Regions from separate parts of the Halomonas sp. BMC6 genome, predicted to be linked through region 2. Evidence: predicted binding sites of a transcription regulator. Region 2 holds the regulator's gene; each other region holds the start of a gene.
What was found. Region 2 encodes FNR, which switches genes on or off when oxygen is low (the NO sensors DNR and NnrR bind a similar motif). Its sites were predicted from a motif close to TTGATNTANATCAA; they were not measured.
Positions count from the first base shown of each region.

Region 1: the regulator FNR is predicted to act here: its motif matches at 2,401-2,414, upstream of AB6K10_RS03145 (DUF2933 domain-containing protein).
Region 3: the regulator FNR is predicted to act here: its motif matches at 2,081-2,094, upstream of AB6K10_RS18180 (DUF2933 domain-containing protein).

Region 1 is NZ_CAXNSH010000001.1:673,703-677,987, forward strand. It holds gene AB6K10_RS03130 (ATPase) at 1-91, opposite strand, end outside; gene AB6K10_RS03135 (APC family permease) at 119-1,456, opposite strand; gene AB6K10_RS03140 (hypothetical protein) at 1,677-2,021, opposite strand; gene AB6K10_RS03145 (DUF2933 domain-containing protein) at 2,062-2,238, opposite strand; gene cadR (Cd(II)/Pb(II)-responsive transcriptional regulator) at 2,917-3,324, opposite strand; gene AB6K10_RS03155 (cation transporter) at 3,420-4,285, shown strand, end outside.
Region 2 is NZ_CAXNSH010000001.1:65,944-70,228, forward strand. It holds gene hemN (oxygen-independent coproporphyrinogen III oxidase) at 1-1,382, shown strand, start outside; gene fnr (fumarate/nitrate reduction transcriptional regulator Fnr) at 1,441-2,190, shown strand; gene ttcA (tRNA 2-thiocytidine(32) synthetase TtcA) at 2,180-3,088, opposite strand; gene AB6K10_RS00350 (DNA polymerase III subunit epsilon) at 3,164-3,814, opposite strand; gene AB6K10_RS00355 (putative nucleotidyltransferase substrate binding domain-containing protein) at 3,820-4,285, opposite strand, start outside.
Region 3 is NZ_CAXNSH010000001.1:3,772,413-3,776,697, forward strand. It holds gene AB6K10_RS18175 (IS5 family transposase) at 257-1,201, opposite strand; gene AB6K10_RS18180 (DUF2933 domain-containing protein) at 2,257-2,433, shown strand; gene AB6K10_RS18185 (hypothetical protein) at 2,474-2,818, shown strand; gene AB6K10_RS18190 (APC family permease) at 3,039-4,285, shown strand, end outside.

The DNA of each region.
Region 1 (4,285 bases), 610 kb from region 2:
GTATATCGGCGCAATGAGCAAGGCAAGCTGCAAGATGCTCGTGTAACTGACGGGTCCAATCGATCAATTCACCAAAGGTTCTAACGTCCATTTGGTACCTCCTATAACGCTATTAACGTTAATGAGTGTGAGAGTGCTCGCTATCGTTTGAAGCGTCGCGTTTGGATAGGAAAATCCATTCGCCGAGTAAAAGAGTAGCCATTACTACGCCAGCAACGATGAGCACCATGGGGTCCGAGATGGCTTTTACCCATAAAAAGCCGATTAACACGACAGCATCTAGTAGTATGGCAATGCTAGGAATAACAGGATTAGCCCCCACTCTGTCCTTGAGATGACGAAGCACACCCCAGTGGATGGCCATATCCATGATCAGGTAGAAAATGATGCCTAATGCTGCGATGCGGCTCAGGTCAAAAAAAGCGGTGAGCACTAAGCCAAATACGATGGTGTACACCAGTGTATGCTTTTGTACACTGCCGGGCATGTGGAAATGGCGGTGAGGAACCAGCTTCATTTCTGTCAGCATGGCGAGCATGCGTGAAACGGCAAAGACGCTGGCGATGATACCGCCCGCCGTTGCCAACATGGCGAGAATGACGGTAAACGCAACTGCCGCTTCACCCAGTGCGGGACGGGCAGCGGCGGCCAGGGAGTAGTCTTGGGTTTCGATAATTTCAGGCAAAGATAGGTTGCTGGCAACGGCAAAACCGACAAGGGCATAGATCACCACGCATAGCGCAATCGAGATCGTGATAGCTTTGCCAAGATTCCGCTTAGGATCTTTAAGCTCCGAACCACTATTGGTAATCGTCGTGAAGCCTTTAAATGCCAGTATGCCGAGCGCCGTAGCACCTAAAAAGCCCGTTATCGTAGGCGTAGGTGCATCGTTGCCAGCACCCATTTCGATGGAGTCGGCAATAAACACGCCGACAATACCAAACACTATAATGCCACCTATTTTGATAAATCCGAGCACCGAGGCGACGGTCTCGATCAAGCGGTTGGCGGATAAATTGATCAAAAAGGCTATTAGCAGTAAACCAACCCCGAGTAGGGGCACAAATAGTGAACGATCCCCCAGGTCAAACAACTCAAGCGTGTAGGAACCAAACGTTCTCGCCAAAAAACTCTGTGCGATCACCATGGAAAAATACATCAGGAGGGCATGAAAGGCGGTGGGAAGCGTCGGGCCATACGCTTTCTGTAAATACATGCCAATCCCACCTGCTGATGGGAAGGTATTGGACATTTTAACGTAAGAATAAGCGCTGAAAGAGACAATGACGGCAGCGGCCAGAAAGGCTAGAGGAAATAGCCGACCAGTCATTTCGGCCATTTGGCCGGTTAGCGCAAAAATACCGGCCCCAATCATCACGCCGGTGCCTAATGCAACGGCACCGACCAACGAAAGACTGTTTTCTTTATATTGTGGCGTTCTATCCTGCCCAACCATGAAAGCGACTCCTTGTATTAACGGCAACCACAGCAGCAATAACTGCCAAGGACTCCTGTGCGGTGTTTTTTGATGCTATATAAATTAAATATAGAACCTATGTGCAGCCACATGGCAAATGACTAACGGAAGGTCTGATTTTGCGAGGCCACAGGCAAGCAGCTCTTACCCTAAACTAGCTAGTCTTGCTCCTGGTTGTGTCATGTAGCCGTTATGACTATTAATGACAGCTCCAAGGTTCCTGTTTAGCGTTGTCTTTAACGTTCTGATCGACGAAACGGTAATACTCCTTCTTAAAGCGGTTCCACCGATCAGCGCTGACCTGTATGTCATGGAGCTTGAGAATTTTTTCAACGTCATCGATGCAGAGCCTCAGCGCATCGTAAGCAAGGCTGATATTTCGGTTTTTCTCGTTGTAGACCACCTTATCCATTCCATAGAGTCGGTCGATATCTGACAGCGCTTCTTCAATGCGTTTGGATTTACTAGGCTTGATTTTTAAATTCCGAGTCACCAGTGTGTTTTTGGAAACACCCAAGCGGTGCTCTTGTTGTGTCGTTTTCATGGTCTTTCTCCCAGGCGCGTACATGTATATATAGAGTGGTTCAGTCCTTGTCTATTTTGTTCTTATGACCGCCGTGGTGTTTATGCATGAAAATATGCATCAGTGGGCATGCTGCCAAAAAGAGGAAAGGTAAGAACTGAAATAGGTGGAGACGGTGCTCGGTTCCAATCAGGTATCCCGCCCAAATGACAAACCCAGCAAGTGGCACCCACAACATCAGCAAACGACTACTTGTACTGTTACTCATAATCACCTCAGTAACTCGCCCAAAGAGCCAACAGCAGTTAAGGCCGTTGGTTTGGGAAAAATCAAATAAATAATCCCAATAACAGCATGGATGATTTGTCTGAACGCAACCTGAACAGCATCGGAGGGAAATATGATCCTGATCAAGCGCCTCGCAAAAAGTAGGCGATAATTACCCAAGCGGTATCCATAGCCTCATTCCCATCATCATTAGGTTTTCGGTGAGCGATACAAAGCTTAATGGGTATTACTGTTGCCGACACAGGCGCACTTGAGCTCACGTTTATCGAGGTATATCGCTTTAAAGACAGAACCTGTCACACGGTGCCAACGAATAGCGCCAGTGGCGCAGCCAGCCAGATAAGCGTATCGGCCAGCAATTAGTAGCTTCGGAAGTATCTAGGCGTGAAGGTAAACGTAACTGAAGGGGACTTGGCGCTGGGCGTGCAGGTCATAGTTGAGAAACATGGCGCTAAAGCTCGCTACGCCCTGCAGCTTTTGCAGACCCGGGGGTATGATCGCTGTGGCTACGGCATACTCTAGCACGCGTGCAGTGAATATTGGGTATACGGATTTAATGGTTGATCTTACCTTTGCATGAGAGTGAGACAGACCGGCATCTCATCGGATTATCTGGTTGATGCTTCACCTACTGCTGGTGCATGTTTCCTTCGCTAATTCCAGCAAGAACCCCACACGCCTCAACTTCCCGGTCATCGTTGCAACTCGCTCTCAGTGAAACGAGTTGTTTCTCAAGCGCTTGCAGAGCGGTTATCTGCGACCGCACATGAGAGATGTGATCATCGAGCAAGGCGTTGACGGCGGTACAAGGCTGATGAGGGTCGTCCTGATAGCTCTGTAGTTCGTGAATCTCAGCCAGTGACAGGCCCAGGATTCTGCAGCGACGGATGAAGGCCAGCCCCTCACCATGCTTCTCGGTATAGACACGGTAACCGTTGTCCTGCCGATCAGGCGGCGGCAACAAGCCCTGCTGTTCATAGAAGCGGATCGTCTGTGTTTCGACCCCTACCAACTGCGCCAACTGACCAATGCGCATCAGCCTCCTCCCCAACGGATTCTTTACTCTATTGACCTTATAGTAGCTTTATAGTTTTAAATGGTACCACAACATTGTTCAAGTGGAGTCGTATCATGAGCAAATCCTGTGGTGGCGCCTGTGGCGGTGATGCAACGTCCGCAGCGGATACCGATATACAGGCCTCCTCCGAGGCGCCAGGGAGATGGGTCAGTGTTTATGCCGTGCCGAAAATGGACTGTCCATCAGAAGAACGAATGATTCGCCTAGCCCTGAACGGCTTTGAGGAGATTCGGGCGCTGTCCTTCGACTTGTCGAACCGCCGGCTGAAGGTCGTGCATGACGGCGAGGTCGAGCCCGTCACCTCGAAACTGAAGACCTTGGGGCTAGGCGCCTCGCTTCAGGAAACCGTCGCTGCAAATCCGGAGACCATCAAGGCCGCCGAGTTTTCGGCAGCTTCTGCTAAGCAAGAATCCGGGACCCTGCGCTGGTTGCTCGGCATCAATGCACTTCTGTTCGTGGTGGAAATGACAGCCGGTCTGATCGCCCAGTCCACCGGCCTGATTGGAGAATCCCTGGACAATTTTGCCGATGCGGCGGTGTACGGGCTTGCCCTTTATGCGGTTGGACATAGCGTGAAAATGCAGGTACGTGCCGCGCATCTTGCTGGTGTACTGCAACTGATCTTGGCTGTGGGCGTGCTCGTAGAGGTGGTGAGACGCTTTGTATTCGGTAGTGAGCCTGAATCGCTGGTGATGATGGCTATCGCATTCGTCGCATTGATTGCCAATACCAGTTGTCTGCTGCTCATATCCAAACATCGGGAAGGCGGGGCGCACATGAAGGCAAGCTGGATATTCTCGGCCAACGACGTGGTGATCAACCTGGGGGTCATCACCGCCGGCGCCTTGGTCGCGTGGACCGGTTTCAATTATCCGGATCTGATTATCGGCACCATCGCGGGGGGCATTGTACTTAACGG
Region 2 (4,285 bases):
CGGCGGAGACCACTGCCTGGGACGACGCACTGCTACGCCGTTACGACACCAGCGGCCCGCGCTATACCTCGTACCCGACGGCGCTCTCTTTTCATGACCAATTCACTGCTGACGATATGAGCCAGGCGCTTGCGCGCAGCAACGCCAGCCGAAAACCGCTCTCACTGTACGTGCACGTTCCGTTTTGTCGGAAAATTTGCTTTTACTGCGCGTGCAACAAAATCGCTACAAAAAATACCGCTCTGGCCGAACCCTACTTATCACGGTTGGATCGCGAGATGGTGCTCACTGCGCGCCATTTGGATACAGAGCGTCCGGTGCAGCAGCTGCACTGGGGCGGCGGCACGCCAACGTTTCTCACCCTGGCTCAGATGAGTGATTTGGTCGACCGCTTAGACGCACGCTTTGGCCTCTCCAATGCGCCGGACCGTGATTACGCCATCGAAATCGACCCACGTGAGGCGGATGTCTTGACCCTGCGCCATTTGCAGTCGCTGGGCTTCAACCGCTTGAGCTTGGGCGTACAAGACCTCGATCCACAGGTACAAGCGGCGATCAATCGCGTTCAGCCCCGGGTGCTCACCGAAACGCTAATGGATGAAGCCCATCGGCTCGGCTTTCGCTCACTCAACCTCGATTTGATTTATGGCCTGCCCTTACAAACCGAGAAGAGTTTCGCGGACACGCTGCGCCAAGTGATCGAGCTAGGTCCCGCACGGCTGTCGGTGTTTAACTATGCGCATCTGCCGACCCGCTTTGCGCCCCAACGACGCATCAAGGACGCCGACCTGCCCAGCGCCGATGAGAAGCTGGCCATGCTGCATACCATCATTGCGATGCTGACCCAGGCAGGCTATGTGCATATCGGCATGGACCATTTCGCACGCCCCGACGACAGCTTGGCCAAGGCGCAGCGCAACGGCACCCTGCAGCGCAACTTTCAAGGCTACTCCAGCCACGCCGAGTGCGACTTGATTGGTTTGGGGGTATCGGCCATTTCTCGGATCAACGATAGCTACGCGCAAAACCCTACCCGGCTCGCTGACTATGAAGCGGCCTTAGATGAAGGTAGGCTGGCGACCGTGAAAGGGTTACGTTTAAATAAGGATGACCTAATACGAAGAGAGGTCATCGAGCGGCTCATGTGCGATATGGCCATTGACCTCGACACTGTCGGCCAGCGCTGGCAGGTCGATGCCGCAAACTACTTTGCCAGCGCCCTTGAGCGGTTGGAAATCGCCGAACGGGATGGCCTGTTAACGCGTCAGGGGCTTCGGCTCACCGCCACCCCGGTGGGGCGGCTACTCATTCGACACCTGGCCATGGCCTTCGACACCCACTTACAACGCCAGGATGGCCAGCGCTACTCGAAGATCGTGTGAGCGCCTTGAGCCACCTGCCCCCTGTACCCATGATGGCGAATAAGAAGGGAGCCCCCCCATGTCATATCCTGCCAGCCAACGACGTTCACTGCTGCAAGAAGCGCGCTGCCAAACCTGTAGTTTAAGCTCGCTGTGCTTACCGCTTGCCCTGGAGCTTGAGGATATGAGCCAGTTCGATGCCATCATTCGCCGTCGCTCGCCGCTGAAGAAGGGCGAACCGCTGTTTCGTCAGGGCGACGCGTTCACCAGCGTTTATGCCGTGCGCTCTGGCAGTTTGAAACAGGTGACCAGCGAAGGGAACGGTAACGATCAGCTCACCAACTTCTTTCTGCCCAGCGAGCTGGTCGGCTTGGATGGTATCGACGAAGAGTACTACCCCGGTACCGTGATTGCCCTGGAGACGACCACGGTATGCGAAATTCCGTTCGACCGCTTGGAGTCGCTCTCCCAAGAACTGCCCGAGCTGCGTGGTCAGCTTTACCGCAGCATGAGTAAAGAGCTGCGCGATGACCGTAAGATGATGCGCTTGCTGTCACGCAAAACCGCCGACCAGCGGCTCGCCAGCTTTTTGATTACGCTCTCTGACCGCTTCCGTCGCCGGGGTTACTCCCCCTACAGCTTTCGGCTGTCGATGTCGCGGGCCGATATGGGCAACTACCTAGGTCTGGCGGTGGAAACGGTCAGCCGTATCCTCAGCCGCTTTCAGCAGCAGGAGGTGGTGGCCGTTTCGGGTCGCGAGGTGAATATTTTGGACATGCAGCGCCTCATCACCCTGGCAGAAGAGGAGGCGCAGACGATCACACGTTAAACGCCTGAATGCGGCTCTCCATCAGCGCCGCCTGCTTCGCTTCCAGACCGGCAAAGTCGAATAGCTCGCGGTCGGCAAGCTGGGAAGGGGCGACGTTGGTGACGGCTTTGAACATGCTCTCCAAACGGCCAGGGTGCTTCTTGTCCCACTCTGCCAACATCTCTTTGACGATCTGGCGCTGCATGTTGGGCTGTGAACCGCACAGGTTGCAGGGAATGATCGGAAACGCCATCAGCCGTGAAAACTCTGCAATGTCCGCCTCTTTGCAGTACGCCAGCGGGCGAATCACGATATTTTTCCCGTCATCAGAGAGCAGTTTCGGCGGCATGGCCTTCAGCGTACCGCCGAAGAACATATTCAGGAACAGCGTTTCCAGAATGTCTTCCCGGTGGTGGCCCAGGGCAATCTTGTTGGCGCCAATCTCGTCGGCAAACCCATACAGCGAGCCACGGCGCAGACGTGAACAGAGCGCGCAGGTGGTCTTTCCTTCCGGCGTTTTCTCCTTCACGACCGAATAGGTATCACGTTCGAGAATGTGGTACTCCACTCCCAGCTTGTCTAAGTACTGGGGCAACACGTGCTCCGGGAAACCAGGCTGTTTTTGGTCCATATTGACCGCCACGAGCGAGAAATTGACCGGCGCGTTGCGCTGAAGATTGCGCAAGATCTCCAACATCGTGTAGCTGTCTTTGCCACCGGAGAGACACACCATGACCCGGTCGCCCTCTTCGATCATGTTGTAATCGATGATGGCATTTCCCACTTCGCGCCGCAGGCGTTTTTGCAACTTGTTGAATTCACGCTTCTGCTTGGCATCCTGCAGCTCATGCTGCTGGGCAAGGGACTCGTCAGACGCGCTGTCTGACGCAGTAGGGTCAAAGTAGTCAGGTTGTAACATGATCGTCGCACTGCCGATGGGTGAAGGAGCAGCGCGTATTCTAACAACACTCCGAAGCTCTACCCAATACAAACCCTAGGCCGTCAGGGCGATCTCACGCTGTAAACGCAGGTAGAGGAGCGCGCTGGCGGTGGCTTCACTGACCACGCTGGGCCAGATCAATGACGGTAGCTGCCAGCGAGCCAACGCTACGCCAAGCGGGTCGAGGGTATCGATGTGTGGATGCAGCCGCCGCAGCTGTCGCCCATGCAACTTGGCAACGTCCACCTGGGCGTTGGGGAGACCAAACCCCAATACGCTTTTGAACAGCCCGTTCAAAGGTTCGAGGGTGTGCTCCAGTTGCCAGCCGACCAGCGGCCGGTTGCCGATGAAGTCGGCCAACTCCGTCAGGCACTCGGCATCTGGCGAGCGCGGCGCGTCGGTGGCGTGTAGCTGGTGATGGCGTCGCAGGGTAGCAGGGACTAGCGCGGGCGATACCGACAACGTGGCCCACCACATACGACTGGTGTGCACACGGCGCGGGTTCAGTACCACCGCCGCTACGCTGATCACCGCTGGCTGACCCTCGCTCACCTGGCAGGCCATGGCCACGGACTCTTCCCCCATGTAGGGCTGAAATAGCCAGGCATACGGCGAATCGGCCCAGCGGCGACGGTCGCTTTCTCGCTGAAGCAGCGTTCTCAGCGAGCCGCTGAGCAGCGTCATGTGTCGGTCTAACAGGCGCATTCCGCTCACGAGTACTCCAAATGGTAGCGGTGGGAAAGACGCTGCTTGAAGTCTTTCACGATGTGCAGGGCTTCGCGCAGCAGGTCTCGTTCCAGTGAAGAAAGCTCTTGTACCACGACCCGATTGGTACGCTTGGCGTGGCTGCCCTCCATGTCCTGGAGCTGCTGGCGAAGACGCAACTCGGTGAATAGCGCCAGGGCTTCGCCGAGATCATCGGCAAACCGGCGATCCAACCGCCCATCGATGGCCAGGGCCTCCAGGCGATCCAGGGTCGACGTGGCCTTGATGCGCCGCTCAAGCGCCATGGTGCGCACGCCGTGCACGATAGGGAAGATGCCGCCTTTTTTGATATCGATACCGTGTTGGGGCTTCTTCAGCGAGCCAAATAGCGTCAGCGGCGTCGAGAAGCGCAGCGCTGCCCGAGCAAAGTAAGAGAGCAGCAGCTCATCGTGGGAGCAGCGCTCGAACAGC
Region 3 (4,285 bases), 3.7 Mb from region 2:
GTCGGCCCAGTAGGACTTGAACCTACGACCAAGGGATTATGAGCCGCTTACAAAGCGTGCCAATAATTGCCTTTGGCCGTTTTTCCAGTTACTTGTACATGTCTAAGCAGACTCTAAGGAAGGTCTGAATAACTGCCGATATTCATCACCGCTCACTTGAGCCGAGAAAAAATCGAAAATTCAGACATTCTTCTCCCGTTCTTTGTGTATTTTTGCCCGTTTCCCGCTCATTGAGCGGAAAACGGGCGCAATCGCCCTATTCCCATAGGTATTTCTCACTGATCAGCAGGTTGCTGAACGCCGCCAGCAAGTGCAGGCGCTGAGTGTTTTTGGCCAGTCCACGATAGCGAGCCTTGCCATAACCAAAAACTTGTTTGATGTACCGAAAGGGGTGCTCCACCTTGGCACGGATACTGGCTTTGATTTTTTCGACTTTCTGTCGCCTGGCATCTAGCTGCTTGCGGGTGCCAGGCCGTTTGGCAATATACCAAGAGACATCGTTGCGGTGCTTGTGCTCGTCTCGTTTTTGAATACCAAGGTAACCGGCATCACCGAAGACGCGTTGCTCTTCACCGTGAAGGAGCTTATCGGCAGGCACAATGTCATGGACATTGGCAGCCGTGGTCTCAATGCTGTGAATCAACCCAAGCTTATCGTCGACCCCTATGTGCATTTTCATGCCAAAGTGCCAAGAGCTACCTTTTTTAGTTTGGTGCATTTGCGGATCGCGCTCGCCTTTTTTGTTTTTGGTGGAACTAGGCGCAGAAATGATAGTGGCATCGACAATGCTCCCTTCGCGCAGCATCAGGCCATTTTTCTCCAGGTGGTTGTTCACTTCCTGGAACAGCACCTTGCCAAGGCCGTGGCGTTCCAGAAAATGGCGAAACTTGAGAATCGTGGTTTCGTCCGGCAATCGGTCCAGTTTCAAACCGGCGAATTGGCGCATGGACTCGATCTCGTAGAGGGCGTCTTCCATGGCCGGATCGCTCAGGTTGTAAAACAATTGCATGCAATGGACGCGGAGCATGGCAGACAGTTGATACGGAGGCCGCCCGCTCTCGCCCTTGGGGTAATAACGGGCTACCTTCTTCTCCAACTGCGTCCAGGGGATCAGCTTGTCCATCCGCTCCAGAAAGAGTTCGCGGCGGGTCTTTCGCTTCTTGTTCTGGTACTCGGCTTCTGAGAAGGTGATTTGATCCATGGCAGCACTGAATCCTATGCAGTTGACGATAGCCGTATTATCGCTGATGGCAGTGACTTTTTCAGAGCTTCCTTAGGTAAGCAATATAGTGTTAATAAACAACTAAGAGGTTCATAACGGTGACAACGACCCACTCCAGCGCTCGCGCTTATGGTTGCAAACAGGAGAGTACATATGTCCGTTTGGCTTGTAGATCGTTGACCTGCTCGTGCACATGGGCCTTAGGTGAACGTAAACCTGCTGACTTCGCGATAAGAGATTGACGCGTTTACAGAGCAGGAACATGTCGATACGATTTCCCAGGGATATCTGGGCTATGAACGTATTGGCGGCTATGAAGAGCTTCATGAGCACCTGGGAGTTAGCGTTTCAGACCCTAATGCGACCACCTATCGCCCTGTGCTGGCAATTTTTGCCACTGCGTTACTCATCGATTTTTCTGCCAGTTGGGAGGTTCAGTGCATAATATTCACTGCACGCGTGCTAGAGTATGCCGTAGCCACAGCGATCATACCCCCGGGTCTGCAAAAGCTGCAGGGCGTAGCGAGCTTTAGCGCCATGTTTCTCAACTATGACCTGCACGCCCAGCGCCAAGTCCCCTTCAGTTACGTTTACCTTCACGCCTAGATACTTCCGAAGCTACTAATTGCTGGCCGATACGCTTATCTGGCTGGCTGCGCCACTGGCGCTATTCGTTGGCACCGTGTGACAGGTTCTGTCTTTAAAGCGATATACCTCGATAAACGTGAGCTCAAGTGCGCCTGTGTCGGCAACAGTAATACCCATTAAGCTTTGTATCGCTCACCGAAAACCTAATGATGATGGGAATGAGGCTATGGATACCGCTTGGGTAATTATCGCCTACTTTTTGCGAGGCGCTTGATCAGGATCATATTTCCCTCCGATGCTGTTCAGGTTGCGTTCAGACAAATCATCCATGATGTTATTGGGGTTATTTATTTGATTTTTCCCAAACCAACGGCCTTAACTGCTGTTGGCTCTTTGGGCGAGTTACTGAGGTGATTATGAGTAACAGTACAAGTAGTCGTTTGCTGATGTTGTGGGTGCCACTTGCTGGGTTTGTCATTTGGGCGGGATACCTGATTGGAACCGAGCACCGTCTCCACCTATTTCAGTTCTTACCTTTCCTCTTTTTGGCAGCATGCCCACTGATGCATATTTTCATGCATAAACACCACGGCGGTCATAAGGACAAAATAGACAAGGACTGAACCACTCTATATATACATGTACGCGCCTGGGAGAAAGACCATGAAAACGACACAACAAGAGCACCGCTTGGGTGTTTCCAAAAACACACTGGTGACTCGGAATTTAAAAATCAAGCCTAGTAAATCCAAACGCATTGAAGAAGCGCTGTCAGATATCGACCGACTCTATGGAATGGATAAGGTGGTCTACAACGAGAAAAACCGAAATATCAGCCTTGCTTACGATGCGCTGAGGCTCTGCATCGATGACGTTGAAAAAATTCTCAAGCTCCATGACATACAGGTCAGCGCTGATCGGTGGAACCGCTTTAAGAAGGAGTATTACCGTTTCGTCGATCAGAACGTTAAAGACAACGCTAAACAGGAACCTTGGAGCTGTCATTAATAGTCATAACGGCTACATGACACAACCAGGAGCAAGACTAGCTAGTTTAGGGTAAGAGCTGCTTGCCTGTGGCCTCGCAAAATCAGACCTTCCGTTAGTCATTTGCCATGTGGCTGCACATAGGTTCTATATTTAATTTATATAGCATCAAAAAACACCGCACAGGAGTCCTCGGCAGTTATTGCTGCTGTGGTTGCCGTTAATACAAGGAGTCGCTTTCATGGTTGGGCAGGATAGAACGCCACAATATAAAGAAAACAGTCTTTCGTTGGTCGGTGCCGTTGCATTAGGCACCGGCGTGATGATTGGGGCCGGTATTTTTGCGCTAACCGGCCAAATGGCCGAAATGACTGGTCGGCTATTTCCTCTAGCCTTTCTGGCCGCTGCCGTCATTGTCTCTTTCAGCGCTTATTCTTACGTTAAAATGTCCAATACCTTCCCATCAGCAGGTGGGATTGGCATGTATTTACAGAAAGCGTATGGCCCGACGCTTCCCACCGCCTTTCATGCCCTCCTGATGTATTTTTCCATGGTGATCGCACAGAGTTTTTTGGCGAGAACGTTTGGTTCCTACACGCTTGAGTTGTTTGACCTGGGGGATCGTTCACTATTTGTGCCCCTACTCGGGGTTGGTTTACTGCTAATAGCCTTTTTGATCAATTTATCCGCCAACCGCTTGATCGAGACCGTCGCCTCGGTGCTCGGATTTATCAAAATAGGTGGCATTATAGTGTTTGGTATTGTCGGCGTGTTTATTGCCGACTCCATCGAAATGGGTGCTGGCAACGATGCACCTACGCCTACGATAACGGGCTTTTTAGGTGCTACGGCGCTCGGCATACTGGCATTTAAAGGCTTCACGACGATTACCAATAGTGGTTCGGAGCTTAAAGATCCTAAGCGGAATCTTGGCAAAGCTATCACGATCTCGATTGCGCTATGCGTGGTGATCTATGCCCTTGTCGGTTTTGCCGTTGCCAGCAACCTATCTTTGCCTGAAATTATCGAAACCCAAGACTACTCCCTGGCCGCCGCTGCCCGTCCCGCACTGGGTGAAGCGGCAGTTGCGTTTACCGTCATTCTCGCCATGTTGGCAACGGCGGGCGGTATCATCGCCAGCGTCTTTGCCGTTTCACGCATGCTCGCCATGCTGACAGAAATGAAGCTGGTTCCTCACCGCCATTTCCACATGCCCGGCAGTGTACAAAAGCATACACTGGTGTACACCATCGTATTTGGCTTAGTGCTCACCGCTTTTTTTGACCTGAGCCGCATCGCAGCATTAGGCATCATTTTCTACCTGATCATGGATATGGCCATCCACTGGGGTGTGCTTCGTCATCTCAAGGACAGAGTGGGGGCTAATCCTGTTATTCCTAGCATTGCCATACTACTAGATGCTGTCGTGTTAATCGGCTTTTTATGGGTAAAAGCCATCTCGGACCCCATGGTGCTCATCGTTGCTGG